3 regions of the Geobacillus sp. G4 genome follow, and region 1 is predicted to be linked to each of the others. Evidence: riboswitches for the same ligand, from Rfam matches in the RefSeq annotation. Region 1 holds a riboswitch; each other region holds the start of a gene.
The links. Region 1 has a riboswitch for S-adenosylmethionine ahead of mtnW (2,3-diketo-5-methylthiopentyl-1-phosphate enolase). Riboswitches for the same ligand answer to the same signal wherever they lie in the genome.
Positions count from the first base shown of each region.

Region 2: another riboswitch for S-adenosylmethionine. It lies ahead of ABS784_RS00100 (hypothetical protein); the one in region 1 lies ahead of mtnW (2,3-diketo-5-methylthiopentyl-1-phosphate enolase).
Region 3: another riboswitch for S-adenosylmethionine. It lies ahead of ABS784_RS07880 (methionine ABC transporter ATP-binding protein); the one in region 1 lies ahead of mtnW (2,3-diketo-5-methylthiopentyl-1-phosphate enolase).

Region 1 is NZ_JBEPJY010000001.1:407,393-411,096, forward strand. It holds gene mtnX (2-hydroxy-3-keto-5-methylthiopentenyl-1-phosphate phosphatase) at 1-649, opposite strand, end outside; gene mtnW (2,3-diketo-5-methylthiopentyl-1-phosphate enolase) at 646-1,887, opposite strand; SAM riboswitch class I at 1,959-2,067, opposite strand; gene ABS784_RS02050 (pyridoxal phosphate-dependent aminotransferase) at 2,152-3,339, opposite strand; gene ABS784_RS02055 (carbon-nitrogen family hydrolase) at 3,437-3,704, shown strand, end outside.
Region 2 is NZ_JBEPJY010000001.1:21,596-25,299, reverse strand. It holds gene opp4A (oligopeptide ABC transporter substrate-binding protein) at 1-1,773, shown strand, start outside; SAM riboswitch class I at 1,833-1,937, shown strand; gene ABS784_RS00100 (hypothetical protein) at 2,008-2,214, shown strand; gene ABS784_RS00095 (VOC family protein) at 2,359-2,742, shown strand; gene ABS784_RS00090 (PaaI family thioesterase) at 2,896-3,378, shown strand; gene ABS784_RS00085 (PaaI family thioesterase) at 3,578-3,704, opposite strand, start outside.
Region 3 is NZ_JBEPJY010000005.1:71,010-74,713, reverse strand. It holds gene gcvH (glycine cleavage system protein GcvH) at 1-116, shown strand, start outside; gene ABS784_RS07900 (YusG family protein) at 192-428, shown strand; gene ABS784_RS07895 (toprim domain-containing protein) at 527-886, shown strand; gene ABS784_RS07890 (thioredoxin family protein) at 883-1,200, shown strand; gene ABS784_RS07885 (sterol-binding protein) at 1,351-1,698, shown strand; SAM riboswitch class I at 1,772-1,881, shown strand; gene ABS784_RS07880 (methionine ABC transporter ATP-binding protein) at 1,969-2,997, shown strand; gene ABS784_RS07875 (methionine ABC transporter permease) at 2,987-3,655, shown strand; gene ABS784_RS07870 (MetQ/NlpA family ABC transporter substrate-binding protein) at 3,671-3,704, shown strand, end outside.

The sequences.
Region 1 (3,704 bases):
CCATTCGCTGCAACGCATCAATCACGTCAAAAAACGTTGCAAACGGCGCATGCGGCAAGCCGAGCTCTTGGCATTTTTGGAGCAGAAAATCGCGCGCCATCACGTAATCCGCTTGCTTCGCCACCGCTAAATCCGTAATCGAATCGCCAATGACGACATGGTATCCGTCCGGGCGGGCAAGCTTGCGAAGGAGCGATGGCTTGCAGCAGCCGCAGCCGTTTTGGCACTCACCGTCGCACGCATGCGGCCATGTGATGCGGATCGTCTCACCGCTGAAATCGGAGCCGTTGCAAAAAATGCGCTCCGGTTCAATGAGCCCTTCAAGCAGCGGATAGACAAAAAAGTCGATGCCGCCGCTGACGATATAAAGCGGAATGCCTCGCTCTTTCGTAAACGCGACAAACTCTCGGAATCCCGCGCGCAACCGGGTGGTGCGCCGCAGGAAATCCACAATTTCATCCTTCAACGTGGACGGAAGGAGGGAAAACATCTTCCCCACTCCTTCCTGAACGGAAATGCGCTCAGCGAGAATGTCGTCTTTTAACGCCTCCCACTCCGGCGTGGCGAACTGTTTCATAATAGCGATGATGTTGTCGTTTTCCGTAATGGTGCCGTCAAAATCACAAAAGAGAACAAGCTGTTTCGTCATGCTTCCACCTCAACGACGCCCCAGCGGTCGATCGCTTTTTGCAGCGCTTCGTTTTCTGCAGCCGCCTCACGAAGCGGACGGCCGGCCAACACCGCGTCGATCGCCGCGCGAAACGCCCGGCCGCCCCCGATCGCCCCGTCCGGATGGCCGTGAATGCCGCCGCCGGCGTTGACGATGGTGTCAAGGCCGAAATCGCGGATGATGAGCGGCACCAATCCCGGGTGAATGCCGGCCGACGGCACCGGAAACGCCCGGGCAAACGGCTCTTGGTCGTCGGTGAGCGCCCTTGCGATGCCAAGCGCCTGCTCACGCTCCAAGGCCACGCTGCCATACGGCGACGGGAACAGGACAAAGTCGGCGCCGGCGAGCCGCAAAAGCTTTCCAAGCCAAAGCGAAGGCGCCACCCCATAAAATTCGGACGGCGTAACAGCGCCGCTGAACGCCGGGTGAGCCATAATCGGCACCGCAATCTCCCCATCCTCGCGCAACGCCTGCAACACGTCAAGCCCATAAGCGAAGACGTTAAACAACAGCACATCAGCGCCAAGCTCGGCGGCTCGTTTCGCTTTGTCCTTTAACGCAAACGTTTTGCCGGTCAAGTTGACGGCATACAACGTCCGCTTGCCTGTTTGTTCGTACACTTCCTGAAGCGCCGCCTTGCCCTCGGTGATCCGCTTTTCAAACGGAAGAAGTTCGCTGTCAAACAAAATTTCATCGTCTTTGACCAGGTCAACGCCGCCGAGCGCCTGTTTTTTCAATTCCGACGTCAAGTACGCCAAATCGCGGCCGATCATGCCTTTAAAAATGCTCATCAACAGTGGGCGGTTATGCACCCCGACTCGGTCGCGAATGCCGGCGATGCCAAAGCGCGGCCCCGGAAACTGCCGCTTCCATTCTTCCGGAAATGCCAAATCAAGCAACCGCACTTCCCCGTCAAGCGACAGCTTGCCGAACGTCGTCACCAACAATGCTGGCAAATTGGCGCTGAAGTTGACGGTCGGGTAAGCGATTTTGACGATTGCCCGCTTCAACCGCTTGCCGAAATAGGCGTTTACCCGCTCGCTCTCGCCAAGCTCTTCAATAGCGACGACTTCCCCTTTATGTTTGCGAAGCTGCTCCTGCTCCAACGCCGGCAAGTCGGTCCACGTGCCGATCGTCAAGCCGAGCGCGATCCCTTCCGCCTTTTTCCGAATGTCTGTTTCATCATGAAGCAAATACGTTGCCATCACTGCACTCATCGTTCATCCCTCTCAATCTCGAAATAAAAACGCCTCTTCATAAGAAGAGGCGTCACTCATCCATGGCGCTCTTCTTATCTCTCAGCGTTTCCGCTGCAAGAATTAGCACCGTGCTTGGCGCGCGCCAAGCCGGTTGCCGGGCTTCATTGGGCTCGTCCCTCCGCCTGCTCTTGATAAGAAAGCCTGCTCGTTTATGCACTTGTCAAACAATTGGCAAATTTACTTTGAATTATGACATCGCCGATTGGCGTTGTCAATCATTTTTCAAAAATTTTTTTCGAACAATCCAAGGCGGCCGATCCGCTCCGCTGCTTCGCGAAGCCGCGCTTCATCGGTCAAGAGGCCGACGCGCACATACCCTTCGCCGTGCTCGCCGAACCCGATGCCTGGGGCGACGGCGACATGCGCCCGCTCAAGCAGCATGTCGGCAAACTCAGCGGATGATATGCCTTTTGGCAGCGGAAGCCAGGCGAAAAACGACCCATATGGCGCCGGCGCTTCCCAACCGATCTCGCAGAGCGCAGCGATGAACGCATTGCGGCGCGCCTCATACAATGCGACCAACTCCGTGACACAATCTTGCGGACCAAGGAGCGCCGCGGCGGCCGCTTCCTGGATGGCGCCGAACAAGCTGACATACAAATGATCCTGCAAAAGCTCAAGCGCCCGAATGATCCGCTCGTTGCCGACGGCAAACGCCGCGCGCCAGCCGGCCATATTGTATGTTTTCGAAAACGTATAAATTTCGACGCCGACGTCTTTCGCCCCATCGGCTTCCAGGAAGCTGACCGGTTTCCGGCCGTCAAAGCCGATCGCTCCATAAGCGAAATCGTGCACGACGGCAATGCCGTGCTTGGCGGCAAACGCCACCGTCTCCGCGAAAAATTCCTTTGTCGCCGTCGCACCGGTCGGATTGTTCGGATAGTTTAAAAACATGAGCTTCGCTCGGTCGGCCACTGCCGCCGGAATGGCTTCATAGTCCGGCAAAAAACCGTTTTCCGCAACAAGCGGCATCATTTCCATCCGCGCGCGGGCAAGCGCGATCCCCGACCAATAGTCCGGATAGCCCGGGTCCGGGACAAGCACCACATCGCCCGGGTTGACGAGGCAAAGCGGCAGCTCGACAAGCCCGGCCTTGCCGCCGAACAAAATGGCGACTTCGCGGTCTGGATCGACGTTCACCCCGTATTCACGCGCGTAAAACGCGGCAATGGCTTCTTTCAAAAAGAAGTAGCCTTGAAATGGCGAATATTTATGGTATTTCGGATTGGCCGCCGCCCGCTGCATCGCCTCAACGATATGCTTTGGCGTCGGCTGATCCGGGTTGCCTTGCCCTAAATTGATCACGTCGCATCCGGCCTTGATTTTCTCCCCGACTTTTGCGACAAGCGAGGCGAAAAATTGCTTTGGCAGCTGCTCAAGCAGCTCGGAAAAAGGAATTTCCATCGTCATCGCCCACACCTTCTTAAAAAATTCTTGAAATTCTAGTGCAACATCATATATCGTAAAAAGCAAAATGTAAAGCAAAATTTTTTCGAGGTGAAAACTCATGACGATCCGCATCGCCTGCCTCCAGCTTGATATTGCGTTTGGCGACCCGAACGAAAACGAACGGTGCGCGGAAAGCGCCATTGAATCGGCCGTCAAGGACGGCGCGAATATCATCGTGCTGCCGGAATTATGGACGACCGGCTACGATTTGACGCGCCTAGATGAGATTGCCGACGAAGGCGCCGAACGGGCGAAAGCGTTCGCCTCCCGCCTAGCGCAAGCACACAACATCCATCTCGTCGCCGGCTCGGTCGCTAAAAAAACAA
Region 2 (3,704 bases), 390 kb from region 1:
AAAAAGTGGCTGGCGGCGCTAGCCGCGCTCTTGCTCGTGCTCGCCGGATGCACGAGCAACTCGTCGACGACTGCAGAAGGAGGCAAAAGCAAACCGGCTGCTCAAAAAGAAGACATCAGCAAATTCCCGATGACCGTGAAAAACGACGGGAAAATCATCGATGGCGGTGTGTTGAAATACGGACTTGTGTCCGACACGCCGTTTGAAGGGACGCTCAGCTACGCGTTCTACACAGGTGTTCCAGACGCTGAAATTTTGCAATTTTTCGATGAATCACTCTTCCGAACAAATGGAGACTATGAAATTACGAACGATGGCGCCGCCACATATGAGCTGTCCGACGACAAAAAAACGATGACGATCCGCATCAAAGATAATGTCAACTGGCATGACGGCCAGCCGGTGACGGCGGAAGACTTGGAGTATGCGTATTTGGTCATCGGCCATAAAGATTATACCGGCGTCCGCTACGGCGACGCGCTCATCCAAGACATCGTCGGCATGGACGAATACCATAGCGGCAAAGCCGATAAAATCGCCGGCATTAAAGTGATCGACAAAAAGACGTTGACGATCACATGGAAGCATGCGAACCCGTCTGTGTTGACCGGCATTTGGGCGTACCCGCTACCGAAGCATTATTTGAAAGATGTGCCAATCAAACAATTGGCGCAATCAGATAAAATTCGGAAAAACCCGATCGGCTTTGGCCCGTTTAAAGTAAAGAAAATCGTGCCAGGCGAATCGGTGGAGTTCGTCCGCAATGATGACTACTGGGCAGGCAAGCCGAATTTGGCAGGGGTCATTCTGAAAGTCGTCAGCCCGCAAGTGGTGCTGCAAGCGTTGAAAAAAGGCGATATTGACGTTGCGGAATTCCCGACGGATCAATATTTGAATGCGAAGGGAACGAAAAACATTCAGTTTATTGGCAAAATTGACCTGGCCTACAATTACATCGGTTTTAAACTCGGCCATTGGGATGCGAAAAAGCAAGAAAATGTGATGGACAACCCGAAATTCCAAAACAAAAAGCTGCGCCAAGCGATGGCGTATGCCATCAACAACCAAGAGGTAGCTGACCGCTTGTACCATGGCTTGCGCTTCCCGGCGACAACACTCATTCCTCCGTCGTTCCCGGGTTATCATGACAAAACAATCAAAGGATACACATATAACCCGGAAAAAGCGAAACAGCTGCTCGATGAGGCTGGCTATAAAGATGTGAATGGCGATGGCCTGCGCGAAGACCCGAACGGCAAAAAGTTCACGATCAACTTCTTGTCAATGAGCGGCGGCGACATTGCCGAGCCGTTGGCAAAGTTTTATATGCAATGCTGGAAAGATGTGGGCTTGGATGTCCAATTAGTGGACGGCCGTTTGGCGGAATTTAACTCGTTCTATGACATGGTTGAAAAAGACGATCCGAAAGTCGATGTGTACGCCGCCGCATGGGGGACGGGAACAGATGTCGATCCGTACGGATTGTACGGCCGCAACGTCATGTTCAACTACTCGCGCTGGGTGAATGAGAAAAACGATGAGCTGCTTGAAAAAGGACATTCCGAGCAGGCGTTTGATAAAGAATACCGCCGGAAAATTTATAGTGAATGGCAAAAGTTGATGAATGAAGAGGTGCCGGTTATTCCAACGTTGTATCGTTCGGCTATCTACGCGGTCAACAACCGCGTTGCCAACTTCACGGTCGATCCAAGCTCGAAGCTAACGTGGAAAGACGTCGGAGTCACATCAGAACAGCCGGAGGTGTCGGAATAAATGATTGCTGTCGCGGATTATGTATGATAGCATAAAAAATAAAAAAACAAATTGCATACGTCTTATCAAGAGTGGGCGAGAGAACGGGCTTGATGACCCCACAGCAACCTGCCGCTGGCAAGGTGCTAACACCCGCAAAGCGGTTTCGCTTTGGATGATAAGAATGGCTCATGACCCCCTTCGCATCATTCCGAGGCGAAGGGGGTTTTTGATTGATGGGAGGTGAGAAAAACGGTGGCAGAACTTTATTCTCTCCGCGCCTGCATGGTGTCGCACTTGCCGGCCGCGGCGTTCGCTGTTCATGTGATGCGCTGTGTGCAGGCGGAGCTCATTCAGTTGGACCCGCAAGCGGTGGTGCATGTCGACCGCGGGGATGGATATAGCCATCTATATGGGGAGATGCAAGCAACGACATTTTCTATTTTGCTGATGAATGCCTAGGCGGATGAGCGGAAGTTAGAAGGGACGTACGCCCTTGATCGCTGCATATGGGCGGAGCTCGGGAAAAAAAGATTTTCCCTGCACGCATGACGCCGTATTTACGGGCGGTGTTTTCAAGTCCATAATGGAAAGGGAGAGCAAGCAATGGCAGTTAAAAAGTTCGAGCATGTCGGCATTCAAGTGAAAGACATCGAGGCATCGAAGGAGTTTTACCAAAACGTCGTCGGCCTTGAGCTGTTAAGCGAGATGATCCATACGAACGGAACGATGAAACTGGCGTTTTTAGGAATTGACGGCTCGATCATCGTCGAGCTGATCGAAGGATACAACCCGAATTTGCCGACGGAAGGAAAAGTGCACCATGTGGCGTTTACGGTGGAAGGCATCGAGCAAGAGAAAGAACGGCTTCAATCGCTAGGCGTCCCGCTTGTTTGGAACGACATTACGACGCTTCCGAACGGGGCGAAATATTTGTTTTTCCTCGGTCCGGACGGCGAATGGATCGAGTTTTATGAGCCGGGGCAATAATTGAACAAACGGCAGGCGGCCCGCTGTTTCGGCCGCCTATGAATTTGCCGTCTGGCTGCCTCGTTCGGCAAGGCCTGTGGCTTATTGCCATGTTCGGGCTCGCCGTCTTCCTGATGCAATGATATACTAGAAAAAGAGAGGGGGGAGGATCAAGTGGAAGAAACGATCGTTCACGCCATTCAAGACGACTATCCGGATGAATTCGCCTGGTGCTACGGATGCGGGCGATTGAACGAGCAAGGCCATCACTTCCGCACCGGTTGGCAAGGGGACAAAACGGTGACCGTCTATACACCGCGCCCGGAACATACGGCGATCCCCGGGTTTGTGTACGGCGGGCTGATCGCCTCGCTCATCGACTGCCACGGCACCGGGTCGGCGGCGCTGGCGTTGCATCGGAAAAATGGCCATGAACCAGGGAGCGGGGAAACGCCGCCGCGCTTTGTCACGGCGTCGCTTCACGTTGATTTCGTCAAGCCGACGCCGCACGGTGTGCCGCTTGTCGCCGTCGGCACCGTGACGGAGATTCATCCGAAAAAATGGCAAGTTGATACGGAAGTGTTCGCTAACGGCGAACTGTGCGCCCGCGGCCAAGTCGTGGCCGTTGTTATGCCGAAAACGTTTGTCCGTGCGTAACAAGCGACGAAAAGCGCCGGAGAGAGGTTTTTTGACAGCGCTTTCTCCGGCGCTTGGCCACTGATTGAAAACGGCTGTGCCTGCCTCGTTTCGCCATGCGCTTGCCTCTCATGATCACCTCTACCGCTGCTGTTTCTCCCCGTCGAGTTCAAGGAAGACGATGTGCAAAAACGCTCTTTCCTTCGAAGATCCATCATCTTCACGGTTTGTCCATGATCAGCACTGACGATGTGGCGCTCGCCACGTCTTTGCCGTTTTGCCGCACGATGGCGGTCACATAAGCGACGGTTTTCCCGAACTTTTCCACCCTAGCCTCGATTTCGGCT
Region 3 (3,704 bases), on a different contig from region 1:
TGAACGAATCGCCGTATGACAAAGCGTGGATGATCGTCGTCAAACCGAATGATTTGAGCGAAATCGACAATTTGTTGACGGCGGAACAATACGAGGCGATGATCAACGAAGGATAAACGTTCCTGCAATCTTCGCTTCGATTCGGGCACTCTATACATACCGGAATTTGATTGAAAAAAGGGGTGCTCGCGATGGCGCTGCAAACGACGCGCATAGATGTCACGGACCGGATCATCGGCAAACTGAACGGCCGCTCGCTGGAGTTGTACGAGGAAGGAGAGCTCATCGGGCGCCTTCCGCTTCCGGCGGCCGTCCCGTTGAAAAAGGGGTATACCGAACAAAACGGAAGAATTTACAAACAGGTGACCGCTACCGTTGAGCCGGACCAAAAATATGTCGATTGCGACGGGGAAGCGGGCTGGTGTTGAAAGGCAACGGTGGATGGCCGTTGCTTTTCATTTTCAACATTTGGCCGGCGCAAGACATACAATAATAGTATCCTCATTTGAAGTTAGGTGGGTCGGACATGCGACGCGTGGAAAAAGTGATCATCGTCGAAGGGCGATCAGACAAGCAAAAAGTGGCGGCGGTGCTGAACGAACCAGTCGTCATCGTCTGCACAAACGGCACGATCAGTGATGCGCGCCTTGAGGAGCTGGCCGATGAGCTGGAAGGATGCGATGTATACGTCTTGGCCGATGCCGATGAGGCGGGAGAAAAATTGCGCCGGCAGTTTCGCCGCATGTTTCCAGAGGCGGAGCATCTTTACATTGACCGGGCGTATGGCGAAGTGGCGGCCGCTCCGCCTTGGCACTTGGCGCAAGTGCTGTTGCGCGCTCGTTTCGACGTCCGCATCGAATCGCTCATGAGGGGAAGAGGCGAGTGAAAGCGATCGACCGAAACGATGTCATGCGAGTGGTGGAAGTCGAGCCGCTTCTGGCCCTTTACTTGTATACCCCGCTGTGCGGCACGTGCCAGCTGGCGCGGCGGATGCTTGTGGTGGTGGAGCAGTTGTTTCCGGCGCTGCCGTTTTACGAAACAGACATTAACTATATCCCCGAGCAGGCGGCCGAGTGGAAAATTGAAAGCGTCCCTTGCCTGCTTCTTTTTAGGGACGGAACGGTCGCAGGCAAGTGGTATGCCTTTCATTCCGTTCCGTATTTGTACGAAGTGATTCAAGCCTGCTTGCCGTCCCGATGATTCGCCTTTTTTTGACGCTGTTTGACACATTTCTTGGGAAATGACAAAAACGGCGCTCGTTCGTCAACGGGTTGTCGAGATTTTTGTAAAGGATTCTCCCCCCTTTGAATGGAAATAAAGGAAACAAAGGAAAATGGGGGAGGATGCGCAATGGAAATGCGTGAATTGATCGGGCAATTCGTGGAACGGATGCAAGGGTTGCGCCATTTGATGCCGATTTTGCCGGATGAGCAGCTGTATGTTCGGTTTGAAAGCGATGACGAAACCGCCTTGCTGTTGATCGGCAAGGAATCAGCCGCTAGAGGGATGGAAAACGATGAACGGAAAACATTGACGGTGCGCGGTTCCAAAGAGGCGCTCGCGTCCCTGCTGAACGGCGAACTGAAGCTGCAGCAGCTCGTCCGGTTGCGTGAAGTGCACGTGTCAGGAAGCTTCCGCCAGCTTTTGCTTCTTGAATCGCTCCTCCATTTGGCCAAGCCTTATCGGGACGTCGGATAAAAAAGATGTTGACACGCTTCGACAGACAATGATACAATCACATTCGTAGTCAATTGAATAGGCGATTGTTGCGCTCTTATCAAGAGAGGTGGAGGGATGTGCCCAATGAAGCCCGGCAACCGTCAGCGCATGTGCTGAAATGGTGCCAATTCACACAAAGCGGCCTGCTTTGAGAGATAAGAGACGGAATGGTGCACAATACCTTTCTGTTCTCTGCGGGCAGAAAGGTTTTCTTTTTGCGCTCTGCCGCTTGGGGAGGAAGGTGAAACGATGATTACACTCGAACAAGTGACGAAAATCTATCAAGCGGCCAACGGTTCGGTCACGGCAGTCGACAATGTGTCGCTTGAGATTCGCGAAGGAGAAATTTTCGGCATTATCGGCTACAGCGGCGCTGGGAAAAGCACGCTCATCCGCTTGCTCAATGGGCTCGAGAAGCCGACGAGCGGCCGGGTGGTCGTCGCCGGGCGCGATATGACGCGCGTGAAAGGGCGGGAGCTGCGCAAGGCGCGCCAAGAAATCGGGATGATTTTCCAGCATTTCAACTTGCTTTGGTCTCGCACAGTCAGGGAAAACATTGCCTTTCCGCTTGAAATTGCCGGCGTCCCGAAAGAGGAGCGGAACAAGCGGGTGGATGAATTGATCGAGCTTGTCGGCCTTTCCGGGCGCGAGGATGCCTACCCGTCGCAGCTGAGCGGCGGGCAAAAGCAGCGGGTCGGCATCGCCCGGGCGCTCGCCAACAACCCGAAAGTCTTGCTGTGCGACGAGGCGACATCGGCGTTGGACCCGCAGACGACCGATGCGATTTTGGACTTGCTCGTTGACATCAACAAGCGTCTCGGGCTGACGATTGTGCTGATCACCCATGAAATGCACGTCATCCGCAAAATTTGCGACCGCGTTGCGGTGATGGAAAGCGGCCGAATCGTCGAGCAAGGCGAAGTGCTGCATGTGTTCCGCAACCCGCAGCAACCGATTACGAAACGGTTCGTCAAGCAGCTGATCGAGCCCGAGGAGACGGAAGAGGCGATTTCTCATTTGTTTGGCCAATACCCGAGCGGGCTGATCGCGCAGCTGACGTTCGTCGGCGCGGCAGCCGGAAAGCCGCTCATCACCGAGGTGGTGCGTCAGTTTGCCGTCGATGTCAACATTTTGCAAGGGAAAATTTCGCAAACCCATCAAGGCGCCTATGGGGTGCTGTTCGTGCACCTCGACGGGGCGAGGGATGAAATCGACCGGGCGCTTGACTATATTCAACGCCAGCAAGTAGCGGTGGAGGTGATTCACGATGCTCGCTAACCTCCTGCCGAACGTGCAATGGGAGACGATGTGGGCGGCGACGGTCGAGACGCTGTATATGACGGGAGTGGCGGTGGCGGCCACTTTCGTCCTCGGAATCGTTCTTGGCTTGCTTCTATTTTTGACAGCGAAGGGCAACCTATGGGAAAACCGGTTTGTCAATACAGTGATTGCTGCGTTTGTGAACATTTTCCGCTCTATTCCGTTTATTATTTTGATCATTTTGCTCATTCCGTTTACAACATGGCTCGTCGGGACGATGCTTGGCGCCAATGCGGCGCTGCCGGCTTTGGTCATTGGGGCCGCGCCGTTTTACGCCCGCATGGTCGAAATCGCTCTTCGCGAAATTGATAAAGGCGTCATCGAAGCAGCTCAAGCGATGGGCGCCTCAACGTGGACGATCATTTGGAAAGTGCTGCTGCCGGAGTCTTTGCCGGCGCTTGTCTCCGGCATTACGGTGACGGCGGTGTCGCTCGTCAGCTATACAGCGATGGCTGGAGCCATCGGCGCCGGCGGGCTTGGGAACTTGGCGTATTTGGAAGGGTTCCAGCGCAACCATAACGATGTGACATTTGTCGCAACCGTATTGGTGTTGGTCATTGTATTTATCATTCAGCTGATCGGTGACTTTGTCACTTCGAAAATCGATAAACGATAAAGGGGGAAACAACTGATGAAGAAATGGTTGGGTGTGTTGCTCGCCGCCA